Regions from separate parts of the Giesbergeria giesbergeri genome, predicted to be linked through region 1. Evidence: predicted binding sites of a transcription regulator. Region 1 holds the regulator's gene; each other region holds the start of a gene.

Region 1 (5,019 bases):
ACTTGGACACCATTGCACAAAAAGTCAGCGCCATCCGCCCCATGTCGCAAAGCTTTGCCTTCTTGGTGGATGGTGAGGGCAAGTTCTTGGCCCATGCCAAAGCAGAATACGCCCTCAAACCCATCTCTACCATTGCGCCCCAACTGGACATGACACTGCTGCGCCAATTGGCCGACCAAGGCGGTCGCGCTGGCATGGCCATCGATGGCACCGACCGACTGCTCTATGCAGCCAAAGTCGAGGGCACCCCTTGGTTGCTGGCGGTCGCCATTGACCGCGCACAAGCCACTGCCAGCGTGCGCAACCTGCTGCAGGTGGCTGCCAGCATCACCCTGCTCTGTATCGTGGTCGCGGTGGTGCTGGTGTCCATCGCAGTGAGCCACCAATTGCGCCGACTGGCCGTAGTGCGCGATGCACTGGCCGATATCGCCTCAGGAGAAGGTGATCTAACACGCCGCCTCGACACCCAAGGCAACGACGAACTGACGCACATTGCCCAAGCCTTCAACGACTTTGTCGGCAAAATTGCTGGGGTCTTGGTGCGCATCCGCCAATCCTCCGAGTCGGTGCGCCAAGCCACCCGAGAAATTGCCAGCGGCAACCAAGACCTGTCCTCCCGCACCGAACAGCAAGCCTCCTCACTGGGGCAGACCGCTGCGGCCATGGAGGAGCTCACCGCCACCGTACTGCAAAACGCCGAGAATGCCCGCCAGGCCAATCTGCTGGCCACCGAAACCTCGCAGGTAGCCACCCGTGGCGGCACAGTGGTGGGGCAGGTGGTGCAAACGATGGGGGGCATAGAAAACTCTGCCCGCAAGATTGTGGACATCATTGGCGTAATCGATGCCATCGCTTTCCAAACCAACATCTTGGCATTGAATGCCGCCGTGGAAGCAGCCCGGGCTGGCGAGCAAGGCCGGGGCTTTGCCGTAGTGGCTTCTGAAGTGCGCACTTTGGCCCAACGCAGCGCCACAGCGGCCAAAGAAATCAAGGCACTGATTGATGACTCCGTTACCCAAGTCAATGCGGGCAGTCAGTTGGTGCGTGATGCAGGCACCACCATTGAACAAGTGGTAGACAGCGTGCGCCGCATGACCACCCTCGTCGCCGAAATCAGCCACGCCAGCCAAGAACAAAGCAGCGGCATTGCTGCCATTGGTACCTCTATCAACCAGATGGACCAAGGCACACAACAAAATGCGGCCTTGGTAGAACAAGCCACAGCGGCAGCCCACGCCCTGCAACAGCAAGCCACACAATTGGCCGATGTGGTGGCAGAGTTCAAGCTCGATCACCAGCACGCCACAACACCCGCAGCACGGGCTGCACGCCCTGCAGCCTTGCTACGCTAACAGCCCATACCGGCATCGACCATGACCATCCACACCATCTTGAAAATGGGCGACCCGCGCCTGTGGCGCACGGCCCAGCCTGTTACGGCCTTCAACACCCCAGTGCTGCACCAGTTGGTAACGGACTTGCACGACACCATGCAGGCGGCCAATGGTGCCGGGTTGGCAGCGCCACAAATTGGCGTCCATTTGCAGGTGGTGGTCTTTGGCTCGCACTTGCCCAATCCGCGTTACCCAGATCGCCCCTTGGTGCCCCCCACTGTGTTGATCAACCCCGTGATTACCCCGCTGGATGCCGCCCAAGCCGAGGACTGGGAGGGCTGCCTGTCGGTGCCAGGGCTGCGGGGCCGGGTGCCCCGCTGGAGCCGCATCCGTTACACCGGCATGGACGTGCTGGGCCAGCCCATAGAGCGCATCGCCGAAGGCTTTCACGCCAGAGTGGTGCAACATGAGTGTGACCACCTGATAGGCACCCTGTATCCGCAACGGATGTCTGATTTGCGCCAGCTCGGCTTTACCGAAGTGCTGTTTCCCGAACTGCAGGCCGACGCCAACGATTAACCCCCACCGCCTCGCTACAGCGTTTTGCGCAGCGTGGCCGTGGGGATTTTTAATCCTTCACGGTATTTAGCCACCGTGCGACGGGCACACTCAATGCCCTGCTCTTTGAGCATTTCAGCCAATTGGTTGTCCGACAAGGGCTTGGCGGGGTTCTCGGCAGCAATAAACTGCTTGATCAACGCGCGCACAGCCGTGCTGGAGGCATTGCCACCACTGTCAGTGCCCAAGCCCGAGCCAAAAAAGTATTTCAGCTCGTAAGTACCCTGGGGGGTAGCCATGTATTTGGCTGTGGTCACCCGCGAGATTGTGGACTCGTGCAGGCCCAGCTCGTCGGCAATGTCGCGCAGCACCAGCGGACGCATGGCCAACTCGCCATGCACAAAGAAATTCTTTTGGCGCTCCACAATGGCTTGTGACACCCGCAAGATAGTGTCAAACCGCTGCTGAATGTTTTTGATAAACCAGCGGGCCTCTTGTAAACGCTGTTGCAAAGCCTGATGGCCTTCGTCTTGGCGACGGCCACGCAAGGCACCCGCATAAATGTCGTGGATGCGCAGGCGTGGCATCACTTCGGGGTTGAGTTGCACACTGAACTGGTGCCCCGCCTGACCATGCCCCATGCGGCGCACCAGCACGTCTGGGATGATGGCGTTGCGCTCTACCGAGATAAAGGGCCGCCCCGGACGCGGCTCCAGCCGGGCAATCAAGGCCATTGCTGCACGGGTTTGCTCCTCGGTGGCCCCACAGGTTTGGGCCAAGCGGCGCACATCGCGGCGGGCCAGCCCTTCCAGCGGCTGCTGGCAAATGCGCAGCGCCAATGCAATGGTCTCAGGCGGGATGGCAGGCGCAGGATGTGCGGCCAATGCTGCCAGTTGCAGTGTCAAGCATTCAGCCAAGTGGCGAGCCCCCACACCAGTTGGCTCCAGCGTTTGCAGCAAGTGCAAGGCCACCGTGAAATGGTGCAGCAGCTCCTCTATGTCATCGCTGTGCTCTTCACCCGCCAACCCTTGAGCCAAAGATTCCAGCGAATCCTCCAGATAACCGTCTTCGTTGAGTGATTCGATCAGAAAATACAGTGCGGCTTTATCCTCTGGAGACAAGCGCAAACCCACCGTTTGTCGGTGCAAGAATGCCGCCAGTGATTCATGACCATGTGCCAAATCTGTGGCACTGACATCCATTTCTTCGTCAGTGCCACGGCTGCAGGCCGGGGCATCGCCACCCCATTCACTATCGTCCGGGGCCATGTCCACACTGCCATCGCCCTCCCAGTCCAGCACTTCGGTGCTGCTGCTGTCACTGTTGCCCTGCTCTGCCTCTGTCAATGTGGCCTGACTGCTGTCTGCACTGCTGGTGCTGCTCACAGGGGCTGCCCAGTCGGCATATGGCTCCTCTGGCGGGGGCGTGTCGGCCTGCGCCAAACCAAACTCCTCGCGCGAGGCTTCGTCGGGGTTGCGCTCCAAAAAGGGGTTGTCCGCCAGCATCTGCTCGACTTCCTGGCCCAACTCCAACGTCGAGAGCTGCAACAGCCGAATAGACTGCTGCAACTGCGGCGTCAGGGTCAGGTGCTGCGATACACGCAGAGACAGGCCAGGTTTCATCGGCTCACATACGGAAATGTTCGCCCAGGTACACCCGACGCACCTCGGCGTTGTTGACAATCTCGGAAGGCGTCCCCTGTGCCAACACCCGACCATCACTGATGATGCAGGCGTGGTCACAAATGCCCAGCGTTTCGCGCACGTTGTGGTCGGTAATGAGCACGCCAATGCCGCGCGCTTTCAAAAAACCGATGATGCGCTGAATTTCAATCACGGCAATCGGGTCGATGCCTGCAAAAGGCTCATCCAACAGGATAAAACGCGGCTGCGTGGCCAAGGCACGGGCAATCTCGACCCGGCGCCGCTCGCCGCCAGACAATGCAAGCGCAGGAGAGTCTCGCAGATGGTCGACACGCAGCTCTTCCAACAAAGACTGCAAACGCTGCTCAACTTCGGCCTTGCTCAAAGACTGACCCGCGGCATTTTGTTGCAACTCCAGTACGGCACGCACGTTTTCTTGTACCGTGAGTTTGCGAAAGATAGACGCTTCCTGCGGTAGGTAAGACAACCCCAGACGTGAACGCTTATGGATAGGCATACGCACCACCGACTGCCCATCAATGCGAATATCACCCCCATCGCTGGGCAACAAACCAACGATCATATAAAACGAAGTGGTCTTGCCTGCACCATTGGGGCCCAGCAGACCGACTACCTCGCCTTTTTGCACAACCAGCGATACGTCCTTGACCACCTGGCGGCTGCCATAAGACTTGGCTAAATGCAGCACCTCCAATCGGCTATCCGTAGCTGCCTCGGTGGTGGCATGCGCGGGTGCGGCACTCATGGCTTGTCAGTACCCAGTGCAGAACTGGGGCGCAAAGGCAGAGCAGAAGCAGGTGCCACAGGAGAGGCCGGAGCTGTAGTCGCCTTTGGAGCCAGTATGGCACGCACACGTCCGCCCGACGTTGCTGACGCCCCCTCAGGGCTGCGCTGCTGACCATCCACACTGAACACATCCGTCAGGTTGTTGTAAACGATCACCGCCCCCGTGAGTTCATCTTGTAACTTGGCCCCTTGGTAACGGCGCAACTCGGCACGGCGCAATAGGCGCACGGTGTCGTTGTGGCCGTTGTATTCAATGCGTTCGCCTTCGCCCTCGACAAATTCTTCAGGGGCGCCGGGTGCGGTATCACGCTTTTGTCGGAAGAACGCCCGTTGGCCTGCTGCCGCCGTGACGGTACCAGACTGATAACCATCGGCATCTTGGCGCACTTCCAGACGCTCACCCCGCAGCACGATGGTACCTTTGGTCAGAACCACACGGCCCGTAAACACGCTGGTTTGCTGCAATTCGTCATGGCGCAGGGCATCGGCCTCAATGTTCATGGGCTGATGGCGGTCGGCCTTTTCAGCGTGCGCCAGCGTGAACGGGGCAGCAGCCAAACAGGCGAGCAGGGGGAGCGTGAAGAGGCGGTTCATCAAAAAAGGCACGAATCTTGCGGCGATTGTAGCGATGCCTGCCAGCCACAAAAAAGCCCGCCAAAGCGGGCCGTGGTTGCAGA
Region 2 (5,019 bases), on a different contig from region 1:
TTAATGAGTATATAGGCTGCGAGTATTCTGATCAATGGCTGAATGAAAAAGAGATGATGCTCAGAGTGGATCAGAGAGAATAAAAAAAGCCCATTTGGGCTTTTTTTATTTAGTGGGTCGTTTTGTTAAGAATTCTAATGTTGTTGATCAACAATTTCCTATTAACGCCCTCTCGTAGTACAGGCTCAACCCCATGAAATGTTTTTTCCGTTTTTGGAAACATAAGCAATCGGTTGGGTAAAAACTCCACAGTATCCACTAAATCGAATTGATCATGCGGATAATGTGGGCCTCCCCAGCAAGTGAATCCTTCTTTTTTCGGTAGATAAATAGAAGTTCCTAAGTCGCGATCTTTATCATTCTCTGGCATATAGAATAAGAAAGTGACTAATCGATGAGGGGCATCTGTATGTGGCCCAATAGCATAATTTGTTTGATCATTGACCAAGAGCGCATCGCCACGAACGTTGATTTTTCCTTCAGCATTAATGATGTTTGAAATTCTGGATTCAAGAGTTTGGCGGAACTTGAATATAACAGCACTCAAAAATGCTTCTGAGTATAGCCAGCTTGCAAATTCTGACCAGAACTCAATTTGCTTAGGAGACATTCTGGAAAAATCTTCTGGATTAAATAAAACAGTCAATCTTTCTTTGTAAGATCCCTTTTGTACTCTTCCAGATTCACTTAAAGGCCGTACGGCATCCAAGCCTGGGAAATTTGCCAAAATTTGCTGATAGTAATCAGGTGGGAATATGTTATCCACTACCAAATATGGAAATGGATCATCGGCTATAGCTGTTGACAGTATTTTGTCAATGGCATAATTCATCACTGCCCGTGCTTGCATGCTGGTAGGAATTCCCAGAGCACGTTCTGTGGTGAGATTGCTAATTTCTTTTTTGTTTTTCCAAAAGATAAATTCTGCAACCCCTTCAAATGCCCCTGATTTTCTTTGCGCATGCATTACTTGGTCATTGTCATAGAAGAATCCAAGTTTTTCTAGCATTTCTGCCGCAGCTTTATGCTCTGGTAATTTTGTGTTTAATTCAATGATGACGCTTTTGACTTTAGGATCTTTTAAGGTTTTCTGAGCGCCTTCAATGACTTTGTGCTCAAAACCATCAACATCGATTTTGACAAAATCTGGAATAGGCAGAGTTCCAGTAGCAACTAACTCGTCAATCGTGGTGGAAAAAGCACCTTGAACAAAAGCATGGCCACGAGGTTTCAGATCAAATCCAACATCTGCACCAAAACTATGGCACGATCCTCCTGTGTCAAATCCTGAGAGAAATAGTTTATCTGCACCAGTTTTATTTGATATTGCCAAGGGAAAGGCTAATAATTTCTCACTCAATTTATTTATTGAAATGTTTTGATTCAAAGCAGCGTAGTTTTGGCTTTCAGGCTCAAAGGCATAGACTTTTGCTTGAGAAACTACTGCTGCAAAAATGCTATACATACCAACATTCGCCCCTATGTCCAGAAAAACTGAATCTTTAGGGATCGATTCTAACCAACGAACAGTGTGAGGCTCTTTTTCATAAAAGCTATTAACGCGCCAAGCCGTCATTTGATTGGGCGTAGTAAACAGGATTTTATTGTCGCCGTGTTTTACTACTCCAACTGGAATCTTTCGTGATGATTCGGATGGGGTTGTGTTACTTTCTTCTTCTTTCTTTGAGAAAGGCTTAAAATCTTCTGGGATAATTATTGATTCTTGAAAATTCAATCCTCTTAATATCAAGGCAAACTCAAATCCGGGCTGCTCTTTGATGCCAATAATATCAAACCTCTTTTCAAAGCGATCTTGCCACCAAGAAAAAGGTTGAACAGTCAAATGTGCGTTTCGGCCATCAGCCAGTTTCTTCACTGCTGGCCGTGTTGCCACAGTGATCAAAGCAATTTTTTTTGTGAGACGACTTAGATCATCTAGAACATGATCAATAAATTCTGGCTCTACATGCTCCAGTACATCTGTACAGACCAGTAAGTCACTCGGCATTGGAGGTTTATCTAATCCCGGAATGGCTGGATCAAACCCCAATATTTTTATATCAGGTAAAGACTGGGCTAATGTTTGTTTGCCACAACCGTAATCAAGAACAGAGCTTGATTTGGATTGCTGTAGCAAATATTGAACTGTAGTGGCCCATTGTCTTCCACTGGTTCCATAATCTGATCTTTCTAAATGTAACTGCGCATTCAGTTGAGCGTATTCATGAGAAATTGTCTTTGACTTTTCATTCTGAGTATTTTTGTTTTCTGATGATTGAAATACGGAGGCCAAGACGTTGCGCAGCATAATATTTAAATGGAAATAATATTTATTAATGTGTAGAAATAAAAAAGCCCACTCGGTAGAAATCGAGTAGGCTTTTATTATTTGACATCCCTGATATAAGGGAGCAGATTAGTTCAATATCAGTCTTGACGGCAAGAAGAAGGTTCCAGCTTTGCGGGGGTAACGCCACAAGACCAAACCACAGTCTTACCAGTAGAGTTCCAGGAAGGAGTCAAAGTAACAACCACTGCGGTACCGGCACCGGCAAATTCGGAATCCCGACCGTTAATAGTGATAACACCGTTAGCGTCAGAAACATCTGCGGCACTAACCTTGCCTGCAACGCCAGGAGATTCGACACCAGTGGCCGAAATACCGTTGGAATTTTGCGATGCTTCGGTAATTGCTGTGCGAGCAGAAGATGCAGCCAACAACAACTCAGACGCCTTGGCGCGCAAAGTGTAATCTTGGTAAGCGGGCAAAGCTACAGCAGCCAGAATACCAATGATCGCCACCACAATCATCAGTTCAATCAGGGTAAAACCCTGTTGCAAAGTACGTTTCATGTTACGACTCCTAATTCATAAAATGCAACCCACCACAGGCTGCCAATCCTATTAAGCAAAATCTGGGCCACCCCAATTTGCTGAGGTTAAGCAGATTTTCTCTGTCATTTTTGTCTTTTTTGGAGTGCAAATGACAAATTTTGGCAAGCATCTTTCCAGTTTCCTGCATCGGTTTGACGGAACAGGTGTGCTGATGGATACCAAGGCATACTGTTACCAGATGCTTGATAGCGCCATCCAGGCACATGTGGCACCAGCACCCAGACTTCTTTTCCCAAGGCTCCACTTAGGTGGACAATGGAAGTGCAAACTGTGATGACCAAGTCAAGCGCCATCACTAATGCAGCAGTTTCATCATAGTCTGGTATAACTTCAGGAAAATCATGCACTCTGCCTGGTGCTAGGCTGGAGAATTCTGCCAAATCTTCTTGATAGTTGCCATACTGCAAATTAATGAATTGGCAGTTGGGTGTATTAAGAATACTCTTCCAATCTTGTGCTGTTGTACTGCGTACGCGACCTCGCGTTAAAGGTACTCCACCACGCCAAGATATTCCTATTTTTACTCCTGGGCCACAATCATTTAACCGATTGGCCCAATAAGCTATTCGATCGGGATCTGCTTTTAAATAGCCATGATGATCTGGAAATTTATTTCTATTTTGACGAAATAAAGCGGGTAAATCACCTGAGGCAATTTGAAAGTCTGGTTGTGGATAATCTTTTAACCAACGTGTGCTTCGCTCGCGCTCTGAGGCAACTACAGAAATTCCTGAAAATGACCGAATAAATAACTTTTCTAGACGAGGCTCGCATTCTAATATAAGATGCCCTACACGTTTCTTTGCTTCTAAAACACAAGAAGAAAACATAATCTCGTCTCCCAAGCCTTGATCTGCCAAGACAAGAAGGGTTTTATTCAATGCCTCTTCTCCATGCCATATTGCAAATGGCATCGCTCGCCATGATGATGCTTTGGTCAGAAAACGTGATCCATAAAATTCCCATCCTCTCTCCCAATTGCCCATTGCTAGTTCGCATTGTGAAAGATACCAAGATACATTAGAATCTTTGGGGTATTGAGTGTGAAGCTTTCTATATAAAATTAAGGCTTCGTTCCATCTGGCACTATATTGGTAACACATTGCTAAATGTAGCTCTAGTGTTAATGGGATTGGGATGGAATTTTTCTCGCAAATCTCTCGGGCTTTAATGTAGGCTATTAGAGCAGATGCATCATTGTCTTGTACCAGCTCAACATGACCTAAAGCGGTCCAGGCGGTGACGTTTTCTGGGTCTTTGGATAAAACCTTTTTGTACGCATCCACTGCATCTGGCCAAGATCTTAGGGCATGCAGTGTTTGGGCAATTTGTAGGTTAATTAGATTTTCATGCTTTTCATCAGAAAATGATAAAGCAGTTTTGTAGGCATCAAGTGCTTGATTGTATTTTTCTTGTCTTGCAAGAATATCTCCATATCGGAGCCAAGCTTTAAGATGATTTTCATCTAAAGCCAATGCTGTATTGATGGAGTCTAGAGCGCCTTGAATATCTTTCATTGCCAACAGTGTTTCTCCTTGTTGGTAATGAACTTCTGCTGGATTTTCGTGATCTAATAAAGATCGTTCTGCCCATTGAATTGAATCAGAAAATTTTCCTTGTAATCTGTATAGTTTTGCCATCTGTAGCATGGCTACGGAGTTGGCAGTGTCTTCTTGTAAGAGTTCGTTGAGTGATTTTTCGGCTGCTTCAATGTCACCCTTCTCTAGAAGATCATCTATTTTAGATAGTGCAATATTTTCTCGGTTGTTTTCTGTGGGGTTGGTTGTTGTAGTAAGTGATGGGGTGTTATTGCGCCGCTGGCGCAACCAGCGGAAAATCATTTATTTTTTCCTTCAGTGATTGTGGTTGAATTGTTAGTTGTTTTCCATGTTTGCAAATCAGTACTAAGCTGTTTTATGGGTGCTTCCCAGTTGCTGTGAGGTGCTTGGCGGATCAGGTTTAGTGATGGATACCACCAAGATTTTTTACTATTGATTCCATATCGCCAATTGGGGTTGCTTGGAACCAAAACCCAGCCATCTTTACCCAAGCCACCTGTTAAATGTGCTTGAGTATTGCATACTGTAACTACTGCATCCAGTGCTTGCGTTATTGCAGCAGCAG
Region 3 (5,019 bases), on a different contig from region 1:
GCCGGGGTAGGTTTCGATGTGGATGTCCGAGACGCCCTGCTTTTGTGCATCGATGATCATGGTGTTGATCAGTCGCACCAGTGAGTTATCGGTCTGGGTGATCTGGGGCGCAACGTCTGCGGTGTCTTCCTCTTGGCTGCTGTCCAGCTCCAAAGAGGCACGCAATTCGCTGGCCGACACCGGTACAACCTGTTCTTGGGGCCGCCCCCCAGTCTGGCCCCCAGAAGTGTCTAACCCCGCATGCGCGTAGCTGGGCTGAATCAGTTCTGCCAGTTGAACCGCCCCGGCCAACGCGGCCAACACACGCGACTGGGTCAGGAACTCCAGTGCATCAATGGTGGAACGCAAGGAGGGGTCTTCTGCGGCAACCACCAGCAGTCCCGGACGTTGCAGCAATGGCAAGACATGCAAACGCTGGGCCATCGCAAACGGTACTTTTTTCAGCGCCTCGGCATGGATTTGGAACCGGGCCACATCCACGACCGGGTAGCCCATCTTGCGCACCAGTGCCATCTGCAAGTCTTCGCGCGAAATCTGACCGCTTTGCACCAGCATCTCGCCCAATGGGGCGCCACGCTCGGTTTTTTGCTTCTCCAGCACATCGGCCAACTGTTCTCTGGTCACCAGCCCCAGCGCCGTCAAGGCCTCACCAATGCGAACCACTGGCATACGGGCCTGCTGCTCCAGTGCCACCAAGAGTTGCTCGGGATCGACAATTGCATTGCCCGACAACGAGGAGGACAGGGAGGTTGGCTCCTCCTGTGCTGGGGTTGGTGCTGGCGGTGCAGAAGGTGCAGCAGCTACAGGTTCGGGCGTGGGGCTGGCCGCTTCTGGCACCGGCTCCAACCATTGCACCTTCTGATAGGCCTCGCGGGGGTAAAAAACACATTCCAGCGGCCCATTCCCCTCCAAAGGCTGAAACAAAAACAAGCCCATACCGTTTTCTACATGCCCCACGGTTTGGCCCTGCACCAAATCAGCATGGCGCAGAGTCAACAAGAAGCGACTGGGCCGGTCTATCGCTGGCGTGGCCGTGGTTGCTTGCAGCGTCTTGCTCAACCACAGGCGACGCACCATCGCAAAGCGCAGGGTCATGGTGGTGCGTGCTGGGGGCTACTGCACCAGAAAAAACCGTCCGGCCTCATTGGCCGACACCAGCAACAGGCTGCGCACCTGCCCATTGATCGCCTCCATGTGGCAACTCAACCCTTCGGGGCTGGCTGGGGCATGGACATAGCCGCCACCGGGCGGCAAGGGCCAGTCAATGGCGACCACCTCAGTGGATACGGTTCCTGGTGGGGGAGAAGAGACAGGCGTCATGGTTCAAAAACACATCCAATCAGGCGATGAAAAAGCAGTATGCACAGGGGCGAGCCAAAGCACCACGGCAAAACTACCACGGCACATCAGTGGTGCATCCCGCGCCGGTACTGCATGGCTTCTGCCACATGACCGACTTGGGTATGCTGCGCCCCGGCCAAATCGGCAATGGTGCGGGCCACCCGCAGGGCACGGTGCATGGCCCGTGCCGACCAGCCCAACCGGGCGGCAGCCTGTTGCAGAAATTGGGCCGCCGCAGGCTCTAGCAGCAAATGTGTGTCTATCGCCTGCCCCTGCAATGCTTGGTTGGTACACCCCTGGCGTTGTACCGCCCGACCCCGCGCCTGCACCACGCGCGCCCGCACTGCGGCACTGGATTCGCCCGATGGCGTGCCCAAGAGGTCTTGTGCAGGCAATGTCGGCACTTCCACATGCAGATCAATACGATCGAGCAAAGGGCCACTGAGCTTGCCCTGATAACGGGCCACCTGATCTGGGGTGCAGCGGCAGGCGCGGTGGGCTGCCCCCAGATAACCGCAGGGGCAGGGGTTCATGGCTGCGACCAATTGAAAACGGGCGGGAAACTGCGCCCGCTGGGCTGCACGGGCAATCGTGATTTGTCCGCTCTCCAGCGGTTCGCGCAGCGCCTCTAGGGCCGTGCGCGAGAACTCGGGCAACTCATCCAGAAACAGAACCCCATGATCAGCCAGCGAGATCTCGCCTGGACGCGGTGGCGAGCCTCCGCCCACCAGTGCCACCGCACTGGCTGTGTGGTGTGGGCTGCAGGTGGGGCGCTGCCCCCAGCGTTCCAGCGCAAAGCGCCCCGCCAAACTGGCTACCGCAGCACTTTGCAAGGCTTCATCGACCGACATGGCGGGCAACACCCCCGCCAGACGCTGCGCCAGCATCGATTTGCCCGAGCCTGGCGGCCCCAACAGCAACAAACTGTGCCCCCCGGCAGCCGCAATTTCCAGCGCCCGGCGGGCACCCACCTGTCCTTTGACGTCGGCCAAATCTGCACCCACAGCCTCACCTTGTACAGGCTGGGCACCCATGCGTGCCCACCCCTCGCCCTCAGCAGGGGGCACGCTGCCCTGCGGCAAAAACTGTTGCACCACATCCAGCAAATGGCGCGCACGGTAGACCTGGGCATGGGGCACCAACGCCGCCTCCTCGGCGCTGCCCGGCGGCAATACCAGCCGCGCCTGCACCTGCCCGGTATGCAAAGCCAAACTGGTGGCCAATGCCCCCCGCACAGGCCGCAATTGGCCCGATAGCGACAACTCGCCCGCAAACTCATACCCTGCCAGCCGCGCAGCATCAATTTGGCCACTGGCAGCCAAGATGCCCAAAGCAATGGGCAAATCAAACCGCCCCGAATCTTTGGGCAAGTCTGCCGGGGCCAGATTGACCGTAATGCGCTTGTTGTGCGGAAACTCCAGCCCCGCATTCTGGAGCGCCGAACGCACACGCTCTCGGGCCTCTTTAACCTCCACATCTGCCAGCCCCACCAACGTGAAACTGGGCAGGCCATTGGCCAGATGCACCTCCACCGTCACAGGTGGAGCCTGCAAGCCCAACAGGGCACGACTTTGCACTAGCGCAAGACTCATTTGCTCATTCTCCCCAGACAGGTGCGGTAGGGCCAGATCTTGCCCCCCAACGGCAGCATCGGACTGCACCAAAAAAGTGCATCCATCTTGGCGTTGCCATATTGTCACTGCAACAGTGGCGGCTACTGCCCACCATCGCCCCTTGGAAGTCAGGCAAGTTGGCACGCTCTGTGCTTGGAGAGTACCGAACCATTCAACCATCCCCACTGGAGGAACCATGATTGCAGCATCCCTCAAAACCCTCGGCGTCGCTTTGGCCTGCGCGCTGCCCCTGCTGGCCAGCGCCCAAGTCACCGGCAACCTGAGCCTGACCACCAACTATAAGTTCCGTGGTCAAGATCAGGACGCCAGCCGCAGCAAAGCCGTCAAGCCTGCGCTGCAAGGTGGTTTTGACTATGCCTTTGGTGACACCGGCTGGTATGTCGGCAACTGGAACTCCAGCGTAGACTGGCTCAACGGCAACTCGCTGGAAGTGGACGTGTACGGCGGCTACAAGTTCAAGGCAGGTGATGTCGATATGGACGTAGGGGCGCTGGCCTATTTGTATCCGGGCAACAGCGTGGGCAACACCACCGAACTCTACGGTGCTGCCACTTTTGGCCCCGTCACCGCCAAATACTCGCACACCGTCTCTAAAGACTATTTCGGCTGGGCTGGTGCCAAAGGCTCTGGCAATCGGGGCCGCAACACTGGCTACCTGAACGTGGCCTTTGCCAAAGAAGTGATGCCCAGCGTCACCTTCAAGGCCTCGGTGGGCTTTACTCGCTTCTCCAGCGACATCAAAGATTTGGGCGTTCCCAACTATGTGGACTACAGCGTGGGTGGTGCCTATGACTTGGGCAGTGGCCTGTCGCTGGGTGCTGCTGTAGTGGGTGCCAACAAGAAAGCCTATTTTGGCGATGTCAACAAGGCCCGTCTGCTCGTCACTCTGACCAAGACGCTCTAACCCCATAACCCCCGTGGGCGCCCCGGCGCGCCCTTTTTCTGGAGAAAAACCGATGAAAATGGTGACTGCCATCATCAAGCCCTTCAAGCTCGACGAGGTGCGCGAGGCGCTCTCGGACATCGGCGTGCAAGGCATCACAGTGACCGAGGTCAAGGGCTTTGGCCGGCAAAAGGGCCACACCGAACTGTATCGGGGTGCCGAATACGTGGTCGACTTCCTGCCCAAGGTCAAGCTCGAAGCAGCCATTGCTGACGATCTGGTCGAGCGCACCATCGAGGCCATCGAGACCGCAGCCCGCACCGGCAAGATTGGCGACGGCAAGATTTTTGTCTCGCCCCTAGAGCAGGTGGTTCGTATCCGCACTGGCGAAACCGGCCCGGAAGCCCTCTAGGGCCACCCCCATAGCGAGAGATTGCCATGAAAAAACTACTTGCCTCCGTTTTGCTGGGTTTGGGTGTGCTGGTCAGTGCGCTGCCCGCTTCTGCCCAAACTGCGGCAGCCCCCGAGCCTGCGGCTGTGGTGGCTCCTGCTGCCACTGCCAGCGCCGAGCCAGCCGCTGCCGTAGCAGCTCCAGCAGCAGCCCCGGCTCCCGTGGCTGAAGCAGCTGCGGCCCCTGAGGCTGCAGCAGCCCCGGCCCCCACACTCAACTCTGGTGACACCGCCTGGATGCTCACCTCGACCCTGTTGGTCATTTTGATGATCATCCCAGGCTTGGCCCTGTTCTACGGCGGCTTGGGCCGCTCCAAGAACATGCTGTCGGTGCTAGTGCAAGTGTTTGTCATCTTCTCGATGATTACGGTGCTCTGGGCTGTGTATGGCTACACCTTGGCATTCACTGGCGATGGCCTATTCATTGGTGGATTGGACAAACTGTTCCTCAAGGGCATTGCCCCCGACACGCTCTCGGGCCTGTTGCCTACGATTCCTGAGTATGTGTTTGTAGCCTTCCAATCCACCTTTGCCGCTATCACCGTGGCTTTGATCGTGGGCTCGTTTGCCGAACGCATCAAATTCTCTGCAGTGCTGATTTTTGCAGTGCTGTGGTTCACCTTCAGCTACCTGCCTGTGGCACACATGGTCTGGGGCGGTGGTTTCTTGGCTAAAGATGGCGCGCTCGACTTTGCTGGTGGCACCGTGGTA
Region 4 (5,019 bases), on a different contig from region 1:
CTGGTGTCCCTTTTGGCGGTCGCTTTTCTCATGACGCCCATGCTGGTCTCCTTGGTAGGACAAAGGCGTTTCCCAACCTTGGAGCGCCAACACGGGGGCTCATTTCTGCACAGCGTGGTCTGGTCTCTAGGCTCCACCCTGGTGGCACTGGTGGTGCTGTTGCTGTCCATGCCCCTGTGGTTGATTCCGCCACTGGTGCTGATTTTGCCGCCCCTGATCTGGGGCTGGCTGACCTACCGGGTCATGGCCTTTGATGCGTTGGCAGAACACGCCAGCAAAGCCGAATGCGAAGAACTGCTGCGGCGCCACCGCATGACATTGCTGCTGATGGGAGTAGTCTGTGGCTACCTCGGGGCAGCACCAGCCATTGTCTGGGCTTCGGGGGTGCTGTTTGTGGCAGCCTTCTTTATCTTGGTGCCTTTGGCTATCTGGATTTACGCACTGGTGTTTGCCTTTTCGTCATTGTGGTTTGTGCACTTTTGTCTGGCAGCACTGCAACAATTGCGGGCCGAGCAGCCATCCCCTGTGCCAGACGTGCAGCCGCCCGTGGTGACCTGCCCCCCCGAGAGCACACAACAGCTGCCTCCCCCCGTTTCCTGAAAGAGCAACCCCCATGCAAAAATTTGGTCTCATCATCGTTGGCGATGAAATCCTCTCGGGCAAGCGTGCTGACAAGCATCTGGGCAAAGTCATCGAACTGCTGGCAGCGCGTGGACTGTCCCTGTCTTATGCCGAGTATGTAGGAGACGACCCCGACCGCATCACCGCTACTTTGGCGCGGGCCTTTGCGTCAGGCGACGTGGTGTTCAGCACTGGCGGCATTGGCGCCACCCCCGACGACCACACCCGCCAATGCGCTGCCCGCGCCTTGGGCGTAGCACTGGAGTTGCACCCACAAGCAGCCGCCCTGATCCGCGAACGCATACAAGACACAGCCCAAGAGCAGGGAGTGCCATTCGAGCCAGAACGCCCCGACAACATACAACGCCTGCAAATGGGCGTGTTTCCGGTGGGCGCCCGCATCATTCCCAATCCATACAACAAAATTCCGGGTTTCAGTTGCAGCGTGCCCAGCGGTGGTGCAGTGCATTTTGTGCCCGGCTTTCCAGTCATGGCATGGCCGATGGTGGAATGGGTGCTAGAACAGCAATACCACCACCTGTTCCACCAAGCACCACAAACCGAGCATTCTGTGCTCGTCTATGGTGCGATAGAAGCCACTCTGACACCTATGATGGAACAGATCGAACAGGCCCATCCTGAAGTGCGCGTGTTCAGTCTCCCCAGTGTGGATCACCCCGTACATGGGCGCCATATTGAATTGGGCGTCAAAGGCCCAGCTACCGCCGTACCTGCCGCTTGGGTCGATTTGCGTGCACGACTGCACCAATTTGGTGCCAAATGCAGCCCCGAATTGGTGCGCAATCTCTGAGTATCGTCAAAAGCCGAGTAATGCCCCCACAACGGCCTCGTTGCCTTGGCACGAACAGGCACAATGTGGGTTGTGGCTGGCATGTAATCTGCTTTGACCGGACATATCCATTTTTTCAACGAGCGTTTTTCCAGGAGAACCTGATGGCCAAGACCGTTGCGGACGTGATGAACATGGTGAAAGAAAACGAAGTCAAGTTTGTTGACTTCCGTTTCACCGATACCCGTGGCAAGCAACACCACACCACGGTGCCGGTGTCGCATTTTGATGAAGACAAGTTCTCGTCGGGCCATGCTTTTGATGGCTCCTCCATTGCTGGTTGGAAAGGCATTGAAGCCTCCGACATGCAACTGATCCCCGACCCCAACACTGCCGTGGTAGACCCCTTCTTTGAAGAGCCCACCCTGGTGCTGACCTGTGACGTGATCGAGCCCAGCGATGGCAAGTCGTACGACCGTGACCCCCGCTCCATCGCCAAGCGTGCAGAAGCCTACCTGAAGGCATCTGGTTTGGGCGACACCGCCTTCTTTGGGCCAGAGCCAGAATTCTTCATTTTTGATGGCATCCGTTGGGGCACCGAGCCACACAACACCTTCTACGAAATCGAAGAATACGAAGCCCCTTGGAACACCGGCGCCAAGCTCGACGGCGGCAACCGTGGTCACCGCCCCACCGTCAAGGGCGGCTACTTCCCTGTGCCCCCCGTCGACAGCACGCAAGACATGCGCGCTGAAATGTCTTTGATTCTCGAATCCTTGGGCATTCCAGTCGAAGTGTTCCACCACGAAGTGGCAGGCGCAGGTCAAAACGAAATCGGTACCAAGTTCAGCACGCTGGTAGAGCGCGCCGACTGGACCATGCTGCAAAAGTACGTGATCCACAACGTGGCGAATGCCTACGGCAAGACCGCCACCTTCATGCCCAAGCCCTACCACGGCGACAACGGCTCTGGCATGCACGTTCACCAATCGGTCTGGAAAGACGGCAAAAACCTGTTCGCCGGTGACGGCTATGCGGGCCTGAGCGATTTTGCCCTGTACTACATCGGTGGCATCATCAAGCACGCCCGCGCCCTGAACGCCATCACCAACCCCGGCACCAACAGCTACAAGCGCCTGGTGCCCCACTTTGAAGCCCCCGTCAAGCTGGCCTACTCGGCCAAAAACCGCTCGGCTTCTATCCGTATCCCCTACGTGTCCAACCCCAAGGGTCGCCGCGTCGAGGCCCGCTTCCCCGATCCACTGATGAACCCCTACTTGGGTTTTGCCGCCCTGCTGATGGCGGGTCTGGACGGCGTGGAAAACAAGATCCATCCCGGCGAAGCTGCCACCAAGGACTTGTACCATTTGCCCCCCGAAGAAGACAAGCTGGTGCCTACCGTGTGCCACAGCTTGGATCAAGCACTGGAGCACCTCGACCAAGACCGCGCCTTCCTGACCAAGGGTGGCGTGTTCTCCGACTCCATGCTCGATGCCTACATTGAGCTGAAGATGAGCGAAGTGACCCGCTTCCGCATGGCCGTGCATCCGGTCGAGTACGACATGTACTACTCGCTGTAAACTCTGATGCTGGGCCTTATTGGCCCACATGCAAGACACAAGGCGGTGATATACACCGCCTTTTTTCATGGTCGCACCCTATCATGCACTGCCACGGAACCTGTACGGCTGGCCTACATCCCACCTGCTGTCGGGGTGTCGCGGCGGTTTGTTCGTTGGAGCAGGAGAGTGTTTCGCAGATACTCTGGCGCATACCCCCTGCATGTTCCAGGCGAGAAAATTCATGAAAAAAACACGCTTCATCTGGCTCTCGGGCCTGCTGTTCGCCCTTCTGGGAGCCCCTGTGGTTGCTGGGGCACAGGACCGCATCTACCGTTGTGGCAATGAGTACACCAACAATGCCAACCAAGCCCGTGAGCGCGGCTGCAAACCGGTAGATGGGGGCAATGTCACCGTATTGCAGTCCAACCCCGCCAGCCCACGCAGCAGCACTGCCGCCCCCACCTCCAGCAAACCCGCCCCAGTGGCATCACCGGCTGGTGCCCCCCGCGTAGACAATGGCGAGCAGCGTGCCCGCGACTCAGATGCCCGCGCCATTTTGGAGGCCGAATTGCGCAAAGCCCAAACCCGATTGGCAGACTTGGAAAAAGAATACAACAACGGTGCCCCCGAACGCAATGCACTGGATTTGCGCAACCCCCAACGCTATGCCGAGCGCACCGCAGAACTCAAGGCCCACATTGCCCGCACCGAAAGTGATATCGCAGGCATCCAGCGTGAGATAGGACGGCTCAAATGAAGGCTCCCGCACTGACTGGCCGCTTCCAGTCGCTGGATTTGTTGTCGGTGCTGGTGGCCGTGTTGCGGCCCGATGGTACTGTGCAGTTTGCCAATGCAGCCCTCGAAGATACGGTAGGTTTGTCACGCCGCACCCTCGAAGGCATGGACTTTGCCCAATTCTTCACCTTGCCATCGCTGTTGCAAAATGCACTGGCCGGTAGCTGGGGAGAAGATTTTGCTGCGGTGCGCTTTGATGGCTGCCTCAAACGCTTGCACCAAGAATCGGTGCTGGTGCATGTGAGCGTTGTGCCCGCAGACCACCCTGGTGAAGTGCTGGTCGAATTGTGGCCGCTAGAACAACAAGCCCGCCAAGACCGAGAAGAACGCCTACGCGATCAAGCACAGGCGCACAAAGAACTGATCCGCAATCTGGCACACGAAATCAAAAACCCACTGGGAGGCATTCGGGGAGCCGCGCAGTTGTTGGAAATGGAACTCGACAGCCCCGAGATGACGGAGTACACCCAAGTCATCATCCATGAAGCCGACCGCCTGCAAAGTTTGGTAGATCGGCTGCTGGCCCCACACCGCCACCCCCATCTGGTGGGGGATGTGAACATCCACGAAGTCTGTGAGCGGGTGCGCTCACTGGTGTTGGTGGAGTATCCGCAGGGGCTGAGCATTGAGCAAGACTACGACATCTCGATTCCAGAGTTCCGAGGAGACCGAGCGCAACTGATCCAAGCCGTGCTCAATGTGGTGCAAAACGCAGCACAGGCACTGGTGCCACAGATGGCACAGAGCAACGCGCGCATCATGTTGCGCACCCGGGTGGCCCGGCAAGTCACCTTGGGGCGCGAGCGTTACAAGCTGGCATTGGAATTGCATGTCATAGACAACGGGCCAGGCGTGCCCGATGCCATACGGGAGCGGATCTTCTATCCCCTGGTGTCGGGACGGGATGGCGGGTCGGGGTTGGGCCTGACGTTGGCACAAACCTTTGTGCAGCGCCACCACGGCATGATCGAGTGCGATAGCGCACCCGGTCGCACCGACTTCCGCATCCTGATTCCTTTGCCCTAAGGATATATAACCGGCAACCAGTGAGACACAACACCCATGAAGCCGATCTGGATAGTAGATGACGACCCCTCGATCCGCTTTGTGCTAGAAAAAGCACTGGCGCGTGACAACCTGCCCACCCGCAGTTTCACCAACCCACGCGAAGTGCTAGATGCCTTGGCCGACATTGGGGCCGGTGACGCATCCCAGCCAGGGCCACAAGTGCTGGTCAGTGACATTCGCATG

The links. Region 1 encodes sigma-54, which starts transcription at its own class of promoters, with help from an activator protein. Its sites were predicted from a motif close to TGGCANGNAANCTGCTTT; they were not measured.
Region 2: the regulator sigma-54 is predicted to act here: its motif matches at 2,906-2,923, upstream of ACYVB2_RS12705 (pilin).
Region 3: the regulator sigma-54 is predicted to act here: its motif matches at 3,093-3,110, upstream of ACYVB2_RS08620 (TorF family putative porin).
Region 4: the regulator sigma-54 is predicted to act here: its motif matches at 1,510-1,527, upstream of glnA (type I glutamate--ammonia ligase).

What each region holds. Positions count from the first base shown of each region.
Region 1 covers NZ_BAAGYJ010000013.1:38,642-43,660, reverse strand. The annotation lists gene ACYVB2_RS14935 (methyl-accepting chemotaxis protein) at 1-1,352, shown strand, start outside; gene def (peptide deformylase) at 1,374-1,913, shown strand; gene ACYVB2_RS14925 (RNA polymerase factor sigma-54) at 1,928-3,514, opposite strand; gene lptB (LPS export ABC transporter ATP-binding protein) at 3,519-4,301, opposite strand; gene lptA (lipopolysaccharide transport periplasmic protein LptA) at 4,298-4,936, opposite strand.
Region 2 covers NZ_BAAGYJ010000008.1:125,746-130,764, forward strand. The annotation lists gene ACYVB2_RS12695 (glycosyltransferase) at 1-83, shown strand, start outside; gene ACYVB2_RS12700 (FkbM family methyltransferase) at 110-2,308, opposite strand; gene ACYVB2_RS12705 (pilin) at 2,428-2,853, opposite strand; gene ACYVB2_RS12710 (tetratricopeptide repeat protein) at 2,958-4,736, opposite strand; gene ACYVB2_RS12715 (tetratricopeptide repeat protein) at 4,733-5,019, opposite strand, start outside.
Region 3 covers NZ_BAAGYJ010000003.1:140,259-145,277, reverse strand. The annotation lists gene ACYVB2_RS08635 (GspE/PulE family protein) at 1-1,095, opposite strand, end outside; gene ACYVB2_RS08630 (hypothetical protein) at 1,114-1,320, opposite strand; gene ACYVB2_RS08625 (YifB family Mg chelatase-like AAA ATPase) at 1,407-2,933, opposite strand; gene ACYVB2_RS08620 (TorF family putative porin) at 3,151-3,879, shown strand; gene glnK (P-II family nitrogen regulator) at 3,932-4,270, shown strand; gene ACYVB2_RS08610 (ammonium transporter) at 4,297-5,019, shown strand, end outside.
Region 4 covers NZ_BAAGYJ010000001.1:268,419-273,437, forward strand. The annotation lists gene ACYVB2_RS01265 (EI24 domain-containing protein) at 1-600, shown strand, start outside; gene ACYVB2_RS01270 (competence/damage-inducible protein A) at 614-1,432, shown strand; gene glnA (type I glutamate--ammonia ligase) at 1,576-2,991, shown strand; gene ACYVB2_RS01280 (hypothetical protein) at 3,215-3,730, shown strand; gene glnL (nitrogen regulation protein NR(II)) at 3,727-4,794, shown strand; gene ntrC (nitrogen regulation protein NR(I)) at 4,831-5,019, shown strand, end outside.